2 regions of the Stenotrophomonas sp. Steno-C15 genome follow, and region 2 is predicted to be linked to the other one. Evidence: riboswitches for the same ligand, from Rfam matches in the RefSeq annotation. Region 2 holds a riboswitch; the other holds the start of a gene.
The links. Region 2 has a riboswitch for cobalamin ahead of metE (5-methyltetrahydropteroyltriglutamate--homocysteine S-methyltransferase). Riboswitches for the same ligand answer to the same signal wherever they lie in the genome.

Region 1: linked by a shared signal. The riboswitch ahead of btuB (TonB-dependent vitamin B12 receptor) and the one ahead of metE (5-methyltetrahydropteroyltriglutamate--homocysteine S-methyltransferase) in region 2 are both predicted to bind cobalamin.

What each region holds. Positions count from the first base shown of each region.
Region 1 is NZ_JBWJPF010000003.1:133,706-143,450, forward strand. Features, by position in the region: gene AC06FB_RS04165 (NAD(P)-dependent oxidoreductase) at 1-609, opposite strand, end outside; gene AC06FB_RS04170 (LysR family transcriptional regulator) at 719-1,648, shown strand; gene gph (phosphoglycolate phosphatase) at 1,711-2,379, shown strand; gene btuB (TonB-dependent vitamin B12 receptor) at 2,407-4,248, opposite strand; cobalamin riboswitch at 4,365-4,586, opposite strand; gene AC06FB_RS04185 (histidine phosphatase family protein) at 4,739-5,317, shown strand; gene AC06FB_RS04190 (TfoX/Sxy family protein) at 5,333-5,695, opposite strand; gene AC06FB_RS04195 (GAF domain-containing protein) at 5,692-6,174, opposite strand; gene bioD (dethiobiotin synthase) at 6,242-6,928, shown strand; gene AC06FB_RS04205 (aminotransferase-like domain-containing protein) at 6,963-8,405, opposite strand; gene msrA (peptide-methionine (S)-S-oxide reductase MsrA) at 8,560-9,297, opposite strand; gene AC06FB_RS04215 (cytochrome c biogenesis protein DipZ) at 9,312-9,745, opposite strand, start outside.
Region 2 is NZ_JBWJPF010000026.1:7,873-17,617, reverse strand. Features, by position in the region: gene metE (5-methyltetrahydropteroyltriglutamate--homocysteine S-methyltransferase) at 1-2,126, opposite strand, end outside; cobalamin riboswitch at 2,346-2,575, opposite strand; gene AC06FB_RS16285 (patatin-like phospholipase family protein) at 2,717-4,564, shown strand; gene AC06FB_RS16280 (helix-turn-helix domain-containing protein) at 4,905-6,266, opposite strand; gene AC06FB_RS16275 (CoA-acylating methylmalonate-semialdehyde dehydrogenase) at 6,385-7,890, shown strand; gene AC06FB_RS16270 (acyl-CoA dehydrogenase family protein) at 7,917-9,071, shown strand; gene AC06FB_RS16265 (enoyl-CoA hydratase) at 9,068-9,745, shown strand, end outside.

The sequences.
Region 1 (9,745 bases), on a different contig from region 2:
GTAGGCATGTGCCTCGAGTTCGGCCACGAAGGCAGCGCCATAGTCGGCGTAGCTGATGCGGCTGTGGCCGCTGGCGTCGGCGAGGAAGGCCTTGGCTTGCACGCGGTACTGGCCACGCTCTTCGCCCGGTCCGATTTCCGCGGCCGGCGAGAAGAACGTCCAGTCGAGGTCGTCTACCGCCTGCAGGCGCTTGAGTGCTTCGCGGTGGGCCAGTGCATAAGGCTTGTACGCCTCCGGGAAATCCGGTGTATCGACCAGCTGCACACCCGGTGCCACTTCCAGGCTGCCGGCACCGCCGACCACGACCAGGCGCGGCACCCCGGCCTTGCGTGCCGCGGCTGCCAGCTGTCCGGCCACTTCGCCGACGCGGCTGATGTCATCGCCCGGACGTGGCCCGTAGGCGCTGGCCAGCACGTCGTGGCCGGCGATGGCCGCGGCCAGCGCGTCGGGATCATCCAGCGCGGCGATCACCGGATGGGCACCGGCCAGCTCCGCCGGCAGGTCCTGCGTGCTGCGCACGATCAGGGTCAATTCGTGGCCAGCGGCCAGCGCGTGGCGCGCGATCTGGCGGCCGATGTTGCCGGTGGCACCGACGAGGGCGATTTTCATGGCGAACTCCATAAGCAAGGGGAGGGGAAGACGACAGGGCCACTGTAGGACGCTGTAATTGTCCGAAAAACAGCGTATAACGCGCTTGTTTGTTGCATGAATCGAGCAGATGGATCGACTGACTGCCATGACCGTATTCATCGAGGTGGCCGAGCGCGGCAGCCTCACGGCCGCCGCTGAGGTGCTGGACATGTCGCGGGCGATGGTCACCCGTTACCTCGCCGAGGTGGAGGCCTGGCTGGGGGCGCGCCTGCTGCACCGGACCACGCGCCGGGTCAGCCTGACCGGCCCGGGGGAGGCGGCGCTGGCGCGCTTCCGGCAGATGCTGGAGATCGGCGAGGCGCTGCAGGGCGAACTGGCCAGCGACGATCCCGAACCGCATGGCACGCTGCGGGTGACCGCCAGCGTCTCGTTCGGGCAGAGCCATCTGGCGCGCGCCGTGGCCGACTTCGTCAAGCGTCATCCGGCGGCGCGCATCGAACTGCTGCTGGTCGATCGCACGGTGAATCTGGTCGAGGAGCGGGTGGATCTGGCGGTACGCATCGCCCGGCAGATCGATCCCAGCCTGATCGCGCGACGGCTGGCCACGTGCCGCTCGGTGCTGTGCGCCACGCCCGGTTACCTGGAGGTGCGCGGCACGCCGACCGCCCCGGAACATCTGGCGGCACACAACTGCCTGACCCATCACTACGTGGGCAAGAGCCTGTGGCACCTGCACCGCGACGGACGTTCGCAGTCGGTGGCGGTGGGCGGCAACATCAGCGCCAACGAAGCGTCATTGCTGCTGGAAGCCGTTCGCGCCAGCGCGGGCATCGCGATGCTGCCCACCTACCAGGTGGCGCCGTTGCTGCGCAGTGGCGAGCTGGTGGAACTGCTGCCGGCGTATACCCTGGACGAGCTGGGCATTCATGCGGTGTACGCATCGCGTCGCCAGCAGTCGGCGATCATGCGGCGGTTCCTCGACTTCCTGGGCGAGTGCTTCGCCAGCCCGGCCTTCCAGGACCTGGACTGGCGACCGGCGCGTGTGGAACCTGCATGACATCCCGGTGCGATGCGCACACGGCATACAATGAGCAGCCCCACGTCGTACAGGTGCGTTGCGTGTCGTATCCCTATCCGCTGGTCGTGTTCGACCTCGATGGCACGCTGGTCGACAGCGCCGCCGATATCGCCGAAGCCCTGAACCGCACGCTGGAGGACATCGGCCTGGCCCGTGTGCCGGAAGCCACCGTGCTGGGCTGGATTGGCGACGGTGTCCGCCGGTTGGTCGAGCAGGCCGTGCACGCCGCAGGGCGGCAGGTCGATCTGGCCGAGGTCATGCCGGTGTTCATGGTGCATTACCGTGAGTGCCTGCTGCGCAGCCCACGCCTGTTCGACGGTGTGGCCGAAGCATTGGCGCAGCTGCGGGAACGCGCTGTGCCGCTGGCCATCTGCACCAACAAGCCTGCAGCGCTGGTGCCGCCGCTGCTGCAGCATCTGGGCATCGGCGATGCGTTCGCGCTGGTGCTGGGCGGCGATTCGCTGCCGCAGCGCAAGCCCAGCGGCGAACCACTGCGGCACATCGCGGCACACTTCGGCGTGCCGGTGGATGCATGCCTGATGGTGGGTGATTCGTTGACCGACTACCGCGCGGCGGAAGACGCGGGAATGCCGATCGTGCTGGTGCGCTACGGTTATCCGCGTGGCCTGGACCTGGCCACCGCAGCTGCGGTGGCGGTGATCGACGATCTGCGCGAACTGCCGGGCCTGGCCGCGCGCATCCCGGTATAGCGCCGGGCCTGCGCCCGGCGCGCCTGCTCATTTCGGCTGGTAGCGCACGCTCAGCTGATACTCGCGGCCCGGCTGGTTGAACCACGCCACGGTCTCGTACCTGCGGTCGAACACATTGGTTGCCCGGGCCAGCAGCGACCACGATGGCGTGAGCGCGTACTCGGCGCGCAGATCCAACGTGCCATAGCCGCCGACCTTCACCGTGTTGGCGGCATCGTCATAGCGCTTGCCCGCACCCTGTACGGTCAGGCCGGCACGGAATGCGCCGAAGCGGCGATCCACATCCAGCCGTGCCGTCTGCTGTGCACGGCGCGGCAGCCAGTTGTCGAACTGGCTGCTGCCGTTCGTGCGGTTGCGCGGGTCGGTGTAGCTCAGCTGTGCAGCGATGTCGAAGCCGGCCAGCACGACGCTGCCGGTCAGTTCGGCACCGCGGATGCGCGCCTTCTCCACCTGCTGCATCCTGAAGGTGGCTGCATCGTAGGTGATCAGGTCATCGATGCGGGTCTCGTACACATCCAGGCCCCAGCGCCAGCCCTGGGACTGCTGCGAAATGCCCAGGTTGGCGCTCTTCGACTTCTCAGGATCCAGTGTCGGCACGCCGCTCCACGGGTCATACAGGTCGCTGAAGGTGGGTGCCTTGAAGGCCGTGCCGTAGCTGGCGTTGATGCGCAGGCCGTGATCCAGCTCCATCGCCCAGCCGATGCTGCCGGTGGCATGGTTGCCGAACTGCTGGTTGTCGTCGTTGCGCGCGCTGGCCTGCAACTGGTGCCGGCCGAAGCGCCCCTGGTACTGCACGAACACACCGGTGTTGCGACGGCTGTCGACACGATAGCCGGCACTGCTGCCGTCCAGGTTGTCCTCACTCCAGTCCACACCGGCACTCAGCAGCTGGCCTTCGGCCACGCCGAAGTCGCCCTGCAGCGACGCGCTGTCACGATGCGTCTGCGCGCTGCCATGCACGCCGTCCGCGCCGACGTTGTCCGATTCGTTGTCACTGCGACCGACGTTGGCGGTCAGCACCAGCCGTTCGGCCGGCGTGTAGCGGACCTTGCCGGACAGTACCTGCTGGCGCGTCTCGGAGTAGTTGTAGTAGCCGTCGTAGTGGTTCTGGCCGTCGGCGCGCAGCGCGCTGCCCTCCACCGTCCACTGCTCGTTGAAGTTGTAGCCGCCGCGCAGGCTCTTGGAGAGGTTGCGGTAGCCGTCGCGGTCGGGTTCGTCGGCGAAGCAGCCGGTGAACAGCGTGGCCGAGCCCCGGCAGGCATCGATGCCATCGGAATGCTGGTAGGCGATGTCGGCGCCGAACCAGCCGCGTTCGCTGCTGCCACCGATGCCGCCGCTGGCCTCACGCAGGCCATTGCTGCCACCGCCCAGCTGCAGATGTGGCGCGAAGTCGCCCTGGTTGCGGCGGGTGAAGATCTGGATCACACCGCCGATGGCGTCGGCGCCATACAGGCTGGACTGCGGGCCGCGCACGATCTCCACGCGTTCGATCTGCGCCAGCGGCAGGTCCTGGATCATCGCCAGGCCGAGATCGGCGCTGTTGATGCGCACGCCGTCGACCAGCACCACCGTGTGGCCGGAGTTGGTGCCGCGCAGGAACAGCGAGCTCTGCTTGCCCAGGCCGCCGGCGTTGGTGAGGTTGATGCCGGCGCGGCCACGCAGCAGGTCCTGCAGCGAAGTGGCCTGGCTGGACTCGATCTGCGTCCGGTCGATCACCTGCGCAGGCGCGATGCTGTCCTGCAGGGCGATGGGGGTGCGGGTGGCCGTGACCAGGATGGGATCGAGCGCGCGGGCGCCATCATCGGCCTGGGCCAACGCGGGCAGGGCGGCCAATACGGCCAGGGAAAGCAATCGGGACTGCAGCTTCATCGTGGGACTCCAGGTGCCACGCACGCCCGCGTGGCGAAGGGGAGGAGCCGCGGAGGCAGGCAAGCGCCGATGCCGCAGGCAGTGCTGCGGACATCCAGCGCCATGCCCACCGCATCGCGACCTGAGGCTTCCGGGCCGGTCTCCGGGCTTGCCGCCAGGCGGCGCGAGGCCACCGTCCAGGCGCCTTCCCATGCTGTTGGCACAGTGGCGGTGTTGCCTGGAACTGACGTGCTTACCGTTGCGGGGGCAGCGCCGGCATGGCGTGGGTTCACGCGTCACCGGCTTCCCGTTTCAACCTGCCGGCCATGCCGCAGGTCACCTGGAAGTGCGCGCAGTCTACGGCATCGGCATGCCCGGTGCGGCGTATATGCGGCAATGTCTGTGGAGCTGATGATCCCCAGCCACTAGAATTGCTGCTTGATCCCGTGGTGCCGTTGCCGATGTCCGCCCGTTTTCCGCTGTCCCCGCGTTGCCTGCACAGGACGCATGCATGATCCTCGACCTGGTCCGCCACGCTGGCAACGGTCGCGACGAGTACCTCGATGGCCGCAGCGATCCACCGCAGCTGGCCCGCCTGCCACAGGAACTGGTGGAGGCCTACGCCACGCAGCCCTGGGAGCGGGTGATCAGCTCGCCCCGCCTGCGGTCACTGCACACAGCGATGGCGCTGGCCACCCCGCGCGGGCTGGACGTGGATGCAGACGAGGAGTGGGAAGAACTCGACTTCGGCGACTGGGACGGGCAGGCACTGTTCGACCTGCCGGAGCAGGCGCTGGCGGCATTCCATGCTGATCCGCATGCGTATCCGCCGCCCAACGGCGAAAGCTGGGGGCACTTCGAGCGGCGCATCGCGCGTGCGCTCGACCGCCTGCTCGACGATGACGACCCGCTGCCGACCGTCGTGGTCAGCCACGGTGGCCCGCTGCGCATGGTGCTGTCACAGGTCTGCGGCCTGCCGATGTCGCTGTGCTGGGCGCTGCGCATCGACCACGGTACGCGCCTGCGGGTCAGGCTGGAGCGTGGCGAGGCAGGCCTGGTGGGCGAGCTGCTGGAGTTGCAGCAGCCCTGATCCGGCCGGCGCCGATCAGTCCTCGTCGGCGCTTCCGGCCACGTCTTCTTCTGCGTCGTCGTCTGCGTCGAAACGCTGCTCGTGCACCGGCCCCGAGGCCGGGCCGGCCGCCTTCAGCGGGTGCGCGGCGATGCGCGCTTCGTAGTCCTGCACCAGCGCCTCGCGCTGCGGCTCGCCCAGTTCCTGCCAATGGCAGTCCAGCAGGGCCCCTTCCAGCGAGTAGAGCAGGTTCAGGCTGGGCTTGAAGCCGGCGCGCTTGACCTTGACGAAGGCACCCACCGCGCCGACGGCGGCCAGATCGTCACGGCTGCGCAGACCGACCTGGCGCAGCCACGCCGCACTTTTCGGACCGATGTTGCGCAGCTTCGGCGCACTCATCCCAGCGCCTCGACGAAGACGCGCGCGATGGCTTCCAGTCCGGCCTGGTCATCGGCATCGAAGCGACCGGTCTTCGGGCTGTCGATGTCGAAGACTCCGATCAGTTCATCGCCGCGCAGCAGCGGAACGACCAGTTCCGAGCGGGAGGCCGAGTCGCAGGCGATGTGGCCCGGAAAGGCATCGACATCGTCGACGCGCTGGGTCACGCGCTGGCGGGCCGCGGCACCACACACGCCCTTGTCCAGCGGAATGCGCACGCAGGCCGGCAGCCCCTGGAACGGGCCGACCACCAGCTCCTGGCCATCGTAGAGATAGAAACCCACCCAGTTCAGGTCGGGCAGGGCGTGGAAGACCAGCGCCGAGAGATTGGCCGCGTTGGCGATGCGGTCGGACTCTCCATGGACCAGGCCACGGGCCTGTTCAAGCAACTGGGCGTATTGTTCCGGCTTGCTGCCGGTAAGCGAGGCATTGGCGAACATGACCGCAGTCTAGCAAGCGTGCCGGGCCAGCGATAATGCACGCTCTGTTGCCCCGCTGGAGCCTTTGATGCCGTTGCCCGCTGCCCTGCCATCCGCGCTGTTCGTCACCGGCACCGATACCGAGATCGGCAAGACGGCGGCCAGCACCGCGCTGCTGCACGCCCTGCGCCGGCGTGGCCTGCGAGCGGTCGGAATGAAGCCTGTGGCCAGTGGCAGCCAGGATCTGGGGCAGGGCCTGCGCAACGAGGATGCGCTGGCGCTGCAGGCGGCCAGTCGGCCGTTGCCGGACTACGTCGACGTGAATCCCTATGCCCTGCGGCAGCCGATCGCCCCCGAACTGGCGGCGGCCGAGGACGGGGTGGACATCGCCCTGGCACCGATCGTCGCCGCGTTCGAGCGCCTGCGTGCCACCGCCGACGTGGTGGTGGTGGAAGGCGTAGGGGGATGGCTGGCGCCGGTCTCCGTCCACCTGGACCAGCTCGACATCGTGCGGGCACTGCACCTGCCGGTCGTGCTGGTGGTCGGCCTGCGGCTGGGCTGCGTCAACCACGCGAGATTGACCGCGCACTCCTTGCAGGCCAGCGGCGTGGAGTGCCTGGGCTGGATCGGCAATCACATCGATCCGGCCATGCAGCGCCAGGACGAGAACGTGGCCACGCTGGTGCAGCGGTTGCCGATGCCATGCTGGGGACGGCTGCCGCACCTGCCGGGCGCCGATGCTCAGGCCCTGGCGATGCACCTGCATGAGGGCTGAGTTCCCGTAGAGCGGAGCCTGCGACCCGCTGCGATCAACCGGCCGCGAGTTCCCGCGCGAGGGCGCCCAGGCGCTCCACGGCAGCGATGAAACGTGCGTCGAAGGTCTGGCAGCACGACAGCCGCAGGCAGTGCCGGTAGCGCGGACCGCGCGAATACACCTGGCCGGGCATGAACACGATGCCCTCTTCCAGCGCCCGCTCGAACAGTGCGCGGGTGTCCACGCCCGGCAGTTCCAGCCACAGCAGGAAGCCACCCTGTGGTTCCGTGGCGCGTGTGCCAGGCGGGAAATGCTCGGCCACGAGCTGGCGCAGCCGTCCCACCTGCTCGCGATACAGGCGCCGCATGCGGTGCAGGTGATGTTCGTATCCGCTCCCTTCCAGGTACGCGGCCACGGCATCACCCAGCAGCTGCGGCTCGCCGCCCGTGGACTGGAACTTCAGCAGGGCGATGCGTTCAGCGAAGCGCCCGCCGTCGAGCCAGCCGATGCGATAGTCCGGGGCCAGCGTCTTCGAGAAACCACCGACCACCATCACCCAGCCGTCGCGGTCAAAGGCCTTCAGCAGCGGCGCAGGTGGCTCGCAGAACTGCAGTTCCGCGTACACGGCATCCTCGATCAGCGGCAGCTGCCGCGCGTTGACCAGCTCGGCAAGACGCTGCTTGGCCGCCACCGGCATGGTGCAGCCCAATGGATTGTGCACGGTCGGCATCAGCACCAGCGCGGCCAGCGGTGTGTGCTCCAGCATCGCCTCCAACGCATCGACGTCCAGGCCCTGTTGCGGATGCGTCGGCAGTTCGATGGCCTGCAGGCCCAGGTTGGCCAGCAGCGGATACAGGTTGAAGTACGACGGTGCTTCGATACCCACTGAATCGCCGGGCTGAGTCACCGCACGCAGTGCCAGCTGCAGCGCCTCCATCGCACCGTGGGTCAGCAGCAGGCGATCGCTGTGCGTGTGCAGGCCCATGCGCGGGCCGCGCCGCACGATCTGCGCCAGCAGCCGCGGCGAGCCATTGGGGCGTGCGTAGGTTTCGACCGTCTGCTGGCCGTGGCGCAATACCTGGGCGGTGTGCCGGGCCAGCTGGGCGCCAGGATAGAACTGGCGCCCGCGTGGCCCGGCGAAGGCGAGGTCGATCACGCCGGAGCGGCGTTGCGCCTCCAGCACGCGTGCCATCAGCACCTGCTGCAACGGCGCGGTGGGGGCCGACGGGGTATCGCGCAGCGACCGTTGCGGCACTGACAGTCGCGGCGCCACTTCGAAACCTGCCTTTGGCCGCGGAACCACCAGGCCGGCGTCTTCCAGCTGGCGGTAGGCGGCGATCACCGTATTGAGGCTGAGCTGACGCTGTGCTGCCATCTGCCGCAGCGATGGCAGGCGGCTGCCGACCGGCAGGCGCCCTCCCTGGATGGCCTCGGCCAGCTCATCGGACAGCCGCTGGTAGCGAGGAGCGGACGCGCTGCTGCATTGATCTGTATCCATCGGTTCCGGCCGCATCTGGTGCTGTACCCATGAAGATTCCGAGCCTAGCATGTCCTCGTCGGCAGGGCCTGATCGGTGCCCGCCGATATTTCAAGGGCGTGCGGCTGGATGGCCGCGCGCCCCTTTTTTTTGCATGGGCTGGCGCACCATGCAGTCAACGCATCGGCACCAGCACCGGATCCCGGCGATACAGGGCAGGGAATTGCCTGCCCAGTGCCGCCAGCTTCGGAGCATCGTAGTAGCGGATGTAGGCCGCCTGCGGATAGTTGCTCATGTAGTTCTGGTGGTAGCTCTCGGCCGGATAGAAGCGCTGGCCGCTCTCCACCTGGGTGACGATGGGCGCGCGATAGCTTCCGGCCTGGCCCAGCTGGGTGATGTAGGCACGGCTGGCCGCCTGCTGGCGGGGATCATCGACGAAGATCGCCGAGCGGTACTGGCTGCCATGGTCCGGGCCTTGCCGGTCGAGCTGGGTCGGGTCATGCACCACCGAGAAGAACACCTGCATCAGCTGGCCGTAGCTCACCTGGCGCGGGTCGTAGTCGACCTTCACCGCCTCGGCGTGGCCGGTGCGTCCGCTGCTGACACGCTCATAGCGCGCATCCGCCGCGCTGCCGCCGACGTAGCCCGAGACTGCGTTGCTCACGCCCTTGACGTGCTGGAACACGCCCTGCACGCCCCAGAAGCAGCCGCCGGCAAACACTACGCTGGCGTGCGTGCCGTCATCGCGGAATGCGGCTTCACCGGTGGGCGCAGGCAACACCTGCACCTGTGCGCTGCGCTCGAGCGGCGCGGCGATGGCACCGTGATCAACCAGCAGTACCCCGGCAATCAGTGCGGTAGCGACCAGCCCGGCAATGCCGGCGGCGATCCCCTGTTCGAACGAAATCTTCATCGTGTCCTCCCGGATCAACCGAAGGTGAAGGCGTAGGCCTGGGCGCCGGCATCGAGGAATTCGATCTCGAAGCGGTGTGGCGCGACGGCGCCGCGCTGGCGCACCAGCTGGTACAGACGGTGTTCGTCGATCACGCCGCTGCCATCGCTGCCAACGTCGCTGCCGGCGTCGGCCGCGGGCAACGGCCGACCATCCAGCCAGACGCGGAAGCGCACCGGCGTGCCGTCCTGGCGTGGCGCGAGCACCAGATGCAGATCGCGGGCATGGAACTGGAAGGCGATGCGTCCTCCGGGCTGCTGCAGCCGTGCCGCCTCGTCGTCGATGATCCAGCGGCCGGACAGGCCCCACTGGTTCAGCGCCAGCGCGGGTGGCAGCGCGTAGTCGAATGCCGTGTCCGTACGTTGCCCGCCTGGCGAGGCGAACTGCTCGGCGCGCGCATGCCCCAGGT
Region 2 (9,745 bases):
ATCTCCGCCTTGTCCGGCACGCGGGGGGAGTGGATGTCATACACGCCCGGGCCGATCTCGTTGGGATAGTTGAACTTCACGAAGGCATCCAGCAGTTCCATGCGCGAGCGTGAGGTCTCGATCGAGATCACGTCCGCGTCCATCGCTGCGACCGAGTGGATGATGTCGTTGAACTCCGAATAGCACATGTGGGTGTGGATCTGGGTGGCATCGCGCACGCCGCTGGTACTGATGCGGAACGATTCCACCGCCCAGTCCAGGTAGGCGCGCCAGTGGGCGCGGCGCAACGGCAACCCCTCGCGGATGGCCGGCTCGTCCACCTGGATCACGCCGATGCCGGCTGCTTCCAGGTCCTGCACTTCGTCCCGCAGGGCCAGCGCGATCTGCCGGCAGGTCACATCGCGTTCCTGGTCGTCGCGCACGAACGACCACTGCAGTACCGTCACCGGACCGGTCAGCATGCCCTTCATCGGCTTGTCGGTGAGCGATTGCGCGTAACTGGACCAGCGCACCGTCATCGGCTGCGGGCGGCTGACGTCGCCGAAGATCACCGGCGGTTTGACGCAGCGCGAGCCATAGCTCTGCACCCAGCCGTTGCCGGTAAAGGCGAAGCCTTCCAGCTGCTCGCCGAAGTACTCGACCATGTCGTTGCGCTCGAACTCGCCGTGGACCAGCACGTCCAGGCCCAGCGCTTCCTGCACGCGTACCGCATGCGCGGTCTGCTGTTCCAGGAAGGCCTCGTACTCGGCCAGGCCCAGCTTGCCGGACTTGTGCCGGGCGCGTGCCTCGCGCACCTCCAGCGTCTGCGGGAAGGAACCGATCGTGGTGGTGGGCAGCAGCGGCAGCTGCAGCGCCGCATGCTGTGCGATGCGGCGCTGCGGGTAGGCGGTGTGCCGCTGCGCATCGGCCACGGTCAGCGCGGCTAGGCGTGCGGCCACGGCCGGGTTGTGCACGCGTGGCGAGCGACGACGCCCCTCCAGTGCAGCGCGGTTGGCAGCCAGGCCTGCTTCCGCATCCGCCCTGCCATCGAGCGCGTCGGCCAGCAGGCGCAGTTCCTGAAGCTTCTGCCGGGAGAACGCCAGCCAGCCCTTCAGTTCGTCATCCAGCTTCTTTTCCAGCGCAAGATCCACGGGCGTGTGCAGCAGGGAACAGGACGGTGCCAGCCAGAGCCGGTCGGCGCCGCGGTCCACCTGGGCAAACCGGGCCAGGATCAGTGCGTTGTCCAGATGGGTGCGCCAGATGTTGCGGCCGTTGACCAGGCCGGCCGACAGCACGCGCTCGGCCGGCAGCGCCTTCAACACGGCGTCCAGCTGCTCCGGCGCGCGCACCAGGTCCACGTGCAGTCCGTCCACCGGCAGGCCGGTGGCCAACGCCAGGTTGTCCTCGAGCGCACCGAAATAGGTCGCGACCAGCAGTTTCGGACGCCGTGCCGTGGCCAACCGGGCATAGGCGCGCTCATAGGCTGCCTGCGCACCGGCGTCGAGATCCTGCACCAGCAGCGGCTCATCCAGCTGCACCCAGTCCGCACCGGCGTCGGCCAGCTGGCCGAGCAGCTGCACATAGGCCGGCAGCAGGGCATCCAGCAGGTCCAGCGCGGCGCTGCCGTCGGTGGTCTTGGACAGCAGCAGGAAGCTCACCGGCCCCAGCAGCACCGGACGGGTGTGGATGCCCAGCGCCCTGGCCTCGTTGAACTCGGCCAGCGGCTTGTCACCGCGCAGGGCGAAGGCCTGGCCCGCGTGCAGTTCCGGCACCAGATAGTGATAGTTGGTGTCGAACCACTTGGTCATCTCCAGCGCGCGCAGGTCGATGCCATCGCGCTGCAGGCCACGGGCCGTGGCGAAGTAGGCGGCCAGTGGATCGTGCGCGGCCAGTTCGCGGTAGCGTTCGGGAATGGCATCGAACAGCCATGCGGTGTCGAGCACCTGGTCGTACAGGCTGAAGTCGTTGCTCGGCGGTACATCGACGCCGGCCTCGATCTGCAGCTGCCAGTGCCGGGCACGCAGCGCCGCGGCGGTGGCCTGCAGGGTGGCGGCGTCGTCCTCGCCGGCCCAGTGGCGTTCGAGCGCCCGCTTCAGTTCGCGCTTGGCGCCGATGCGGGGAAAGCCCAGGTTGGTAACAGTGGTCATTGCAGCGTGTCCTCATTGCATGTCGGCATTGAGGAACGAAGGAACCGCAGGACGACGCGTGCCGTTGCCGGCCCACGGGCGTCTTGCCAGCGACCTTCGCCCCCGCGGGCGAACCGGATGCCGTGAAAAGGACGCACGTGGCCGCGCACCCTGCAGGCGCAGGACGACGACGGCCCCGGCAACCTCCCCGCGGAGATTCCAGGTCGAGTCAGGGGACGGTCGTGTCCCCCGGCCGGGGCCGGTATTCGGGCTGTTGGACGCGGGCCGCAGCCCACCTACTACCTGCCGCTTCCCAGGCGCGAGCCCAGTGCTGTTGGCAGGATTCGTTTCCATTCACCGCTGCGGGGCAGCTCCGGAATGGGCGCGCGAAGCGCCTTCACCGGATTCCCGTTTAAATTCATCCCTTCATTCGCATGAAGAGATGAATACCTTCGGCGTGCACAAGGTAGGCCGGTTGGCAGCAATGGTCAAGGCCCGGCATCACACCACCGGGATGTGGCACCTTTCTCAGGCAGTGAGAGGCCGGCTTGCGATACTGGCAACCGACGGACGGGAGGTGACGTGTGGCGGCGAAGTACTGCGATCTGGTCATGAAAGGTGGCATCACCAGCGGCATCGTGTACCCCAATGCGGTACTGGCGCTGGCGCGCGAGTATCGCTTCAAGAGCATCGGTGGCACCTCGGCAGGCGCCATCGCCGCCGCGGTGGCGGCGGCGGCGGCCTATGGTGATCGCCGCCAGCAGGCGGGCGAGTCGCTGCCCGGCGATGCCGGGTACGGTGGATTGTCGGCGGTGTCGGCGCAGCTGTCGCGGCGCGGGTTCATCTACGGTCTGTTCCAGCCGGCGCGCGGCGCGCGTGCAGCCTATCGGCTGCTGGTGGTGCTGACCGGCAATGCAGGCTGGCCCCGCAAGCAGCTGTGCCTGGCCATCGCCGTGTTCCAGATCGCGCCGCTGGAAGTGCTGGTGTCGCTGGCATTGCTGCTTGCGCTGGGCGCGTGGGGCGGCGGCTGGAGTGGAGTGGCGGCAACGTTGCTGCCGTCCCTGCTGTGCGCCTACGGCGCTGGCGTGGCCGGGGCCGCGCTGCGGGTCGCGCGGGTGGCACGACGCAATCTGCTGGGCCTGTGCAGCGGCCTCGGCAGCGACGCGCGCCGGCCGGCGTTGACGGAATGGCTGCACGGCTGCCTGCAGCAGCTGTCAGGCAAGCCGGCCGATGTGCCGCTTACCTTTGCCGACCTGCACGATGCGCCGCGCTATGCCGACGAGCCGGACAGCCCGCATGCCATCACCCTGCAGATGATCACCACCTGCGTATCGCACAACGAACCCCGCACGCTGCCGCTGGGCGGCGCGCAGTTCTGGTTCCTGCGCGAAGAGTTCGACCAGCTGTTCCCGGCCAGCGTGGTGCAGTGGCTGGTCAACCATGCGGGTCCGCCGCTGGGCGTGGATGGACGACTCTATTACCGCCTGCCGCAGGGGCCGCAGCTGCCGGTACTGGTGGCAACGCGGATGAGCCTGAGTTTCCCGTTGCTGATCAGCGCAGTGCCGCTGCATGAGCCCTCGCGCCGCGAGCGCCGCTGCGAGCCTGGAGCGACCGCCTCCGATCCGGAACACAACGTGGCCGACAGCATGGAGGGGCTGACCAGTGCCGGCCAGGCCTGCGGCCCGGTGATCACCGCCTTCCGGATCTGCTGGTTCTCCGATGGGGGCATCAGCAGCAACTTCCCGATCCATCTGTTCGACGCGGCGCTTCCGCGCTGGCCGACCTTCGCCATCAACCTGGTCTATCCACAGCATGCGGAGGAGGTCAGCTCCGGCGGCAATGCACGGCAGGCGCTGGAGCGATCGGTGTTCCTGCCCAGCGAAAACCGTCATGGCTGGCAACGCACCTACCAGTCCATCGCCGCGCCGGTGGCCGCCGGCGAGCTTGGCCGTTTCCTGTTCGCGGTGGTGGCAACCATGCAGAACTGGCGCGACCTGCTGCAGGCGCGTGCTCCGGGCTATCGCGACCGCATCGTGCACGTGACCCTGCAGGGTGATGAGGGCGGCATGAACCTGGACATGCCGCAGGAGGTGCTGACCCGCATCGCCGACAAGGGCAGCCTGGCCGGTGCGCGCTTCTGCGCGTTCTCCTTCGAGAATCACTACTGGATCCGCTGGCGCAACCTGGCCTCGGCCTACCAGCGTTACACGCTGGAAGTGGCGCGTACCGACGATCCCGCGCAGCAGGTGCTGGCCTATCGGGCGGCGTACACGATGGTGGCTGCCGGCGTGCCGTCGCCACCGTCGTACAAGCTGGGCTCGGAGGACAAGCGGCTGGCGTCACAGCAGTTGTGGGGGCTGATGGTGGAGCAGGGCCGCAGCTGGGAGGATCTCGGCCCGGACCTCACCGACGGCGCACCACGGCCGCTGCCGCAGATGAAGGTGACGCCGATCTACTGACCGCTGCCGCAGCCGATTGAACTGTTCCGGCGGGTGCCGACCTTGGTCGGCACGATCTGATCCCTGCGGTGGCTCATCGCCAGGATTCAACCGTGTCGACCAAGGTCGACACCCACCAGGGCAATGCGTCGTTCTGACAGCTTGCGGAGATCTGTCGAAGGCGGGGTGGGTCCGGTTGCGGGGGCGTGAGCGCCATGGATGGCGCGACCGAGGCTACATGGACGTACTTGCGCCGTCCCCCGCAACCGGACCCGCCCCGCCATCCCACGGAATGCCAGCTTTTGCCGTTGCCGTTGCTTAGGCCTGTGCAGGTGCAGGGCGCAGCCCTGCCGAGCCAACCCTATCGCCCCGGCAACTGCGCGAACGCGCGCTGCATGCAGTCCTCGCGCGGGCACACCCGGCAACCCGGGCCGATCGACACCGAATTGCCGGGGCTCTGCACATCCAGCCCCAGCGAATACACCAGCCGCTCGGCATGCTGCAGGTCGCAGCCCAGCGCTACTGCGAAGGTCTTGCGTGGTTGGCCGTGACCAACCGGGCCGCTGCTGACCTGCCGTGCCAGCCAGAAGTGGCGCCGCCCATCGGGCATGCGCGCGGTCTGGGTCAGGATGCGGCCGGGCTGGTTGAACGCCTCGTAGACGATCCACAGCGGGCATGAGCCACCCACCTGCGAGAAGTGGAAGTCGGTGGCCGAGTGACGCTTGGAGACGTTGCCGGCGCGGTCCACACGGATGAAGAAGAACGGCAGGCCGGGCGCGCTGCGGCGGGCCAGCGTGCTCAGCCGGTGGCAGACTGCTTCGAAGCCGACACCGAACTGGTGCGCCAGCAGCTCGATGTCGTAGCTGCTGGCTTCGGCCGCACGCAGGAAGCGCAGGTAGGGCATTACCAGGGCCCCGGCGAAATAGTTCGACAGGCCGATGCGCGCCTGCGCGATGCGCGCCTCGTCGCTGAATCCGGCGCGGGCAATCACCGCATCGATCTGCGGCAGGTAGCCATGCAGTGCCAGTTCGGCGGCCATCTGGAAGGCCTGCTGGCCCGGCTCCAGGTAGTCCGGCAGCCACAGCCGGCGGGCACCGGCATCGTAGTGGCGCTTCTCGCGCCCGGCCTGCAAGGCAGTCACTTCCACCAGCACGCCGTGGCGATCGGCCAGCAACTGGCGCAGGCGCGGGGCGACGTGCCCCGGCGACAGTCCCCATTCGGCAAACAACCGCTCGGCCAGCTCATCCAGCTCCGGGATGTGGTTGTGCATGCGGTTGAAGAACTCGCGCACCTGGTCGCCCGCCGGCAGGGTGCTGCCGGCACCGGGTTCGCCCAGCTGGAACTCCAGTGCGGCGGCATGTTCCCGCAACGCCAGGTGGCGGCGATGCAGGTCCAGCAGCGCCCGGCTCACCTGCGGCAGGTTGCCGGCCAGTGCCCGCAGCTCGGTGGCACTGACGTCGGCCAGCCCCAGGTCCCGCAGGGTTTCGGCCAATGATTCCTGCAATGCCGCGGGTTCATCCTCGTCGAACAGGGCGGAAACGTCGCCCAACACCTCCCCCAGCTTCTTCTGCACGGCGGGCGTCAACGGGCGCTTGTTGCGCTCGATCTGGTTCAGGTAGCTGGCAGACAGGCCCAGGGCGCGGGCCAGGTCGATCTGGCTGTAGCCGCGCTGCTCGCGCAGGCGCAGCAGGCGCAGGCCCAGCTGGCGCTGTGAAGACGGCAGATTCACAGAATTAACAGGAATCGTGAGGGGTGTTGGCCAGATTAAGCGGATTCAGGCCGGAAATCGAGGCGGCGGCTGTGAATAATGCCAAGCATCTTTCGCACCCCTGGATGTCGTCATGACTGTTGCAGCGCCCCGTATCCGCATGCTGATCGATGGCCAGTTCGTCGAATCGGCGACCTCCCACTGGCAGGACGTGATCAACCCGGCCACCCAGGACGTGCTGGCCCAGGTCCCGTTCGCCACCACCGCTGAAGTGGACGCTGCCGTGGCCGCCGCCAAGGAAGCGTTCAAGACCTGGCGCAAGACCCCGATCGGCACCCGTGCGCGCATCTTCCTGAAGTACCAGCAGCTGATCCGCGAGAACATGAGCGAGCTGGCGCACATCCTCACCGCCGAACAGGGCAAGACCCTGCCGGATGCCGAAGGCGATGTGTTCCGCGGCCTGGAAGTGGTCGAGCACGCCGCCGCCATCGGCAACCTGCAGCTGGGCGAGCTGGCCAACAACGTGGCCAACGGCGTGGATACCTACACGATCATGCAGCCGCTGGGCGTGTGCGCCGGCATCACCCCGTTCAACTTCCCGGCGATGATTCCGCTGTGGATGTTCCCGATGGCCATCGCCACCGGCAACACCTTCATTCTCAAGCCGTCCGAGCAGGACCCGATGGTCACCATGCGCCTGGTTGAACTGGCGCTGGAAGCCGGCATTCCGAAGGGCGTGCTGAATGTGGTCCACGGTGGCGAGGAAGTAGTCAACGCGATCTGCGACCACCCGGACATCAAGGCGGTCTCCTTCGTGGGTTCCACCCGCGTGGGTACCCACGTGTACAACCGTGCGTCGCTGGCCGGCAAGCGCGTGCAGTGCATGATGGGCGCCAAGAACCACGCCGTGGTGCTGCCGGATGCCAACAAGGAGCAGACCCTCAATGCGATGGTCGGTGCCGCCTTCGGTGCCGCCGGCCAGCGCTGCATGGCGGCCTCTACGCTGGTGCTGGTGGGTGAAGCGCGCGGCTGGGTGCAGGATCTGGTGGCCAAGGCCAAGACCCTGAAGGTCAGCGGTGGCACCGTGTCCGGTACCGATGTCGGCCCGGTGATTTCCTGCAGCGCGCGCGAGCGCGTGGAAGGCCTGATCGCCTCGGGCGTGGAGCAGGGCGCGCAGCTGGTGCTCGATGGCCGCAATCCGCAGGTCGATGGCTTCGAGAAGGGCAACTTCGTCGGCCCGACCATCTTTGCCGGTGTCACCACCGACATGCGCATCTACCAGGAAGAAATCTTCGGGCCGGTGCTGGTGATCCTGGAAGCGGAAACGCTGGAAGACGCCATCGCGATGGTCAACAGCAACCCGAACGGCAACGGCACCGCACTGTTCACCCAGTCCGGCGCCGCCGCGCGCAGGTTCCAGGAAGACATCGACGTCGGCCAGGTCGGCATCAACGTGCCGATCCCGGTGCCGGTGCCGCTGTTCTCCTTCACCGGTTCGCGCGCCTCCAAGCTGGGTGACCTGGGCCCGTACGGCAAGCAGGTGGTGCTGTTCTACACCCAGACCAAGACCGTCACCGCGCGCTGGTTCGATGACGAGACGCTGAGCCACGGCGTCAACACCACGATCAGCCTGAAGTAACGGCAGGAGCAGCCATGAGCCACTCGATGACGACGGAACTAGAAGAAGCGCAGCAGGCCTACCGCGAGGCCGCCCGCGACTTCGCACTGGCCGAACTGGCGCCGCACGCCGCGCGATGGGATGCGGAGGGCATCTTTCCGCGCGAGGCGATCGCCAAGGCCGGTGAACTGGGCTTCTGCGGTCTGTACATGGACCCGGAAGTGGGCGGCAGCGGCCTGAGCCGGCTGGACGCCGCCGTCGTCATCGAGGAGCTCGCCAGTGTCGACCCCTCGACGGCGGCCTACATCAGCATCCACAACATGGCCTCGTGGATGGTGTCCAAATGGGGTCAGCCGGCACTGCGCGACGCGTGGGGCAACGATCTGGCGGCGGGCATCAAGCTGGCCTCGTACTGCCTGACCGAACCGGGCGCCGGTTCCGATGCCGCCTCGCTGAAAACCACCGCCGTGCGCGATGGCGACCACTTCGTGCTGAACGGCGCCAAGGCCTTCATCTCCGGCGCCGGCGCCACCGAACTGCTAGTGGTGATGGCGCGCACCGGCGGTGCCGGTGCCGGCGGCGTCAGCGCCATCGCGGTGCCGTCGGACCTGCCGGGCATCAGCTTCGGCCGCAAGGAAGAGAAGATGGGCTGGAACAGCCAGCCCACCCGTGGCATCACCTTCGAGAACGTCCGCGTGCCGGTCAGCCACCTTCTGGGAGAGGAAGGCGGTGGCTTCAAGCTGGCGATGAAGGGACTCGATGGCGGCCGCATCAACATCGCCGCCTGTTCGCTGGGTGCCGCGCAGGGCGCGCTGGATGCCGCACGCCGCTACATGGGCGAGCGTCGCCAGTTCGGCAAGGCGCTGGCCGAGTTCCAGGCACTGCAGTTCAAGCTGGCCGACATGGTCACCCAGCTGGTGGCCGCCCGGCAGATGGTGCATACCGCCGCGCGCAAGCTCGATGCTGGCGCCAGCGACGCCAACGTGTGGTGCGCAATGGCCAAGCGCTTCGCCACCGATGCCGGTTTCACTGTCTGCAACGAAGCGCTGCAGATCCACGGCGGCTACGGCTACATCCGCGAATACCCGATCGAACGCCTGCTGCGTGACTGCCGCGTGCACCAGATCCTGGAAGGCACCAACGAGATCATGCGGGTGATCGTTGCCCGTCACCTGCTCAACACCGAAGAGGAACTGCGATGAAGGATTGGCGTACCCAGGAGCACGTGGGCCTGAAGGTCGAGGCCGATGGCCACACCGCCGTGGTCACCCTGCACAACCCGCCGGCGCATACCTGGACCGTGCACAGCCTGTCCGCGCTGCGCGACCTGGTGGCTGCGCTCAATGCGGACCGAGACATCTACGCGCTGGTGATCACCGGTGATGGCGAGAAGTTCTTCTCCGCCGGCGCGGATCTGAACCAGTTCGCCTCCGGCGACAAGGCCGCCGCGCGCGAGGCCGCACGCCGCTTCGGCGAAGCCTTCGAGGCGCTGTCCGGCTTCCGCGGCGTGTCGATCGCCGCAATCAACGGCTATGCGATGGGCGGCGGGCTGGAATGCGCGCTGGCCTGCGACCTGCGCATCATCGAAGACCACGCCCAGGTCGCGCTGCCGGAGGCCACCGTCGGCCTGCTGCCGTGCGCCGGTGGTACCCAGAACCTGCCACGGCTGGTGGGCGAGGGCTGGGCCAAGCGCATGATCCTGCTGGGCGAGCGCATCAATGCCGAGACCGCGCTGCGCATCGGCCTGGCCGAGGAGAAGGTCGGCAAGGGCGAGTCCAAGGCGCTGGCGCTGGAATGGGCGAAGAAGGCCGGCAAGCAGAGCCCGACCAGCATCGCGGCCTGCAAGACGCTGGTGCAGTCCACCCGCACCGGTACC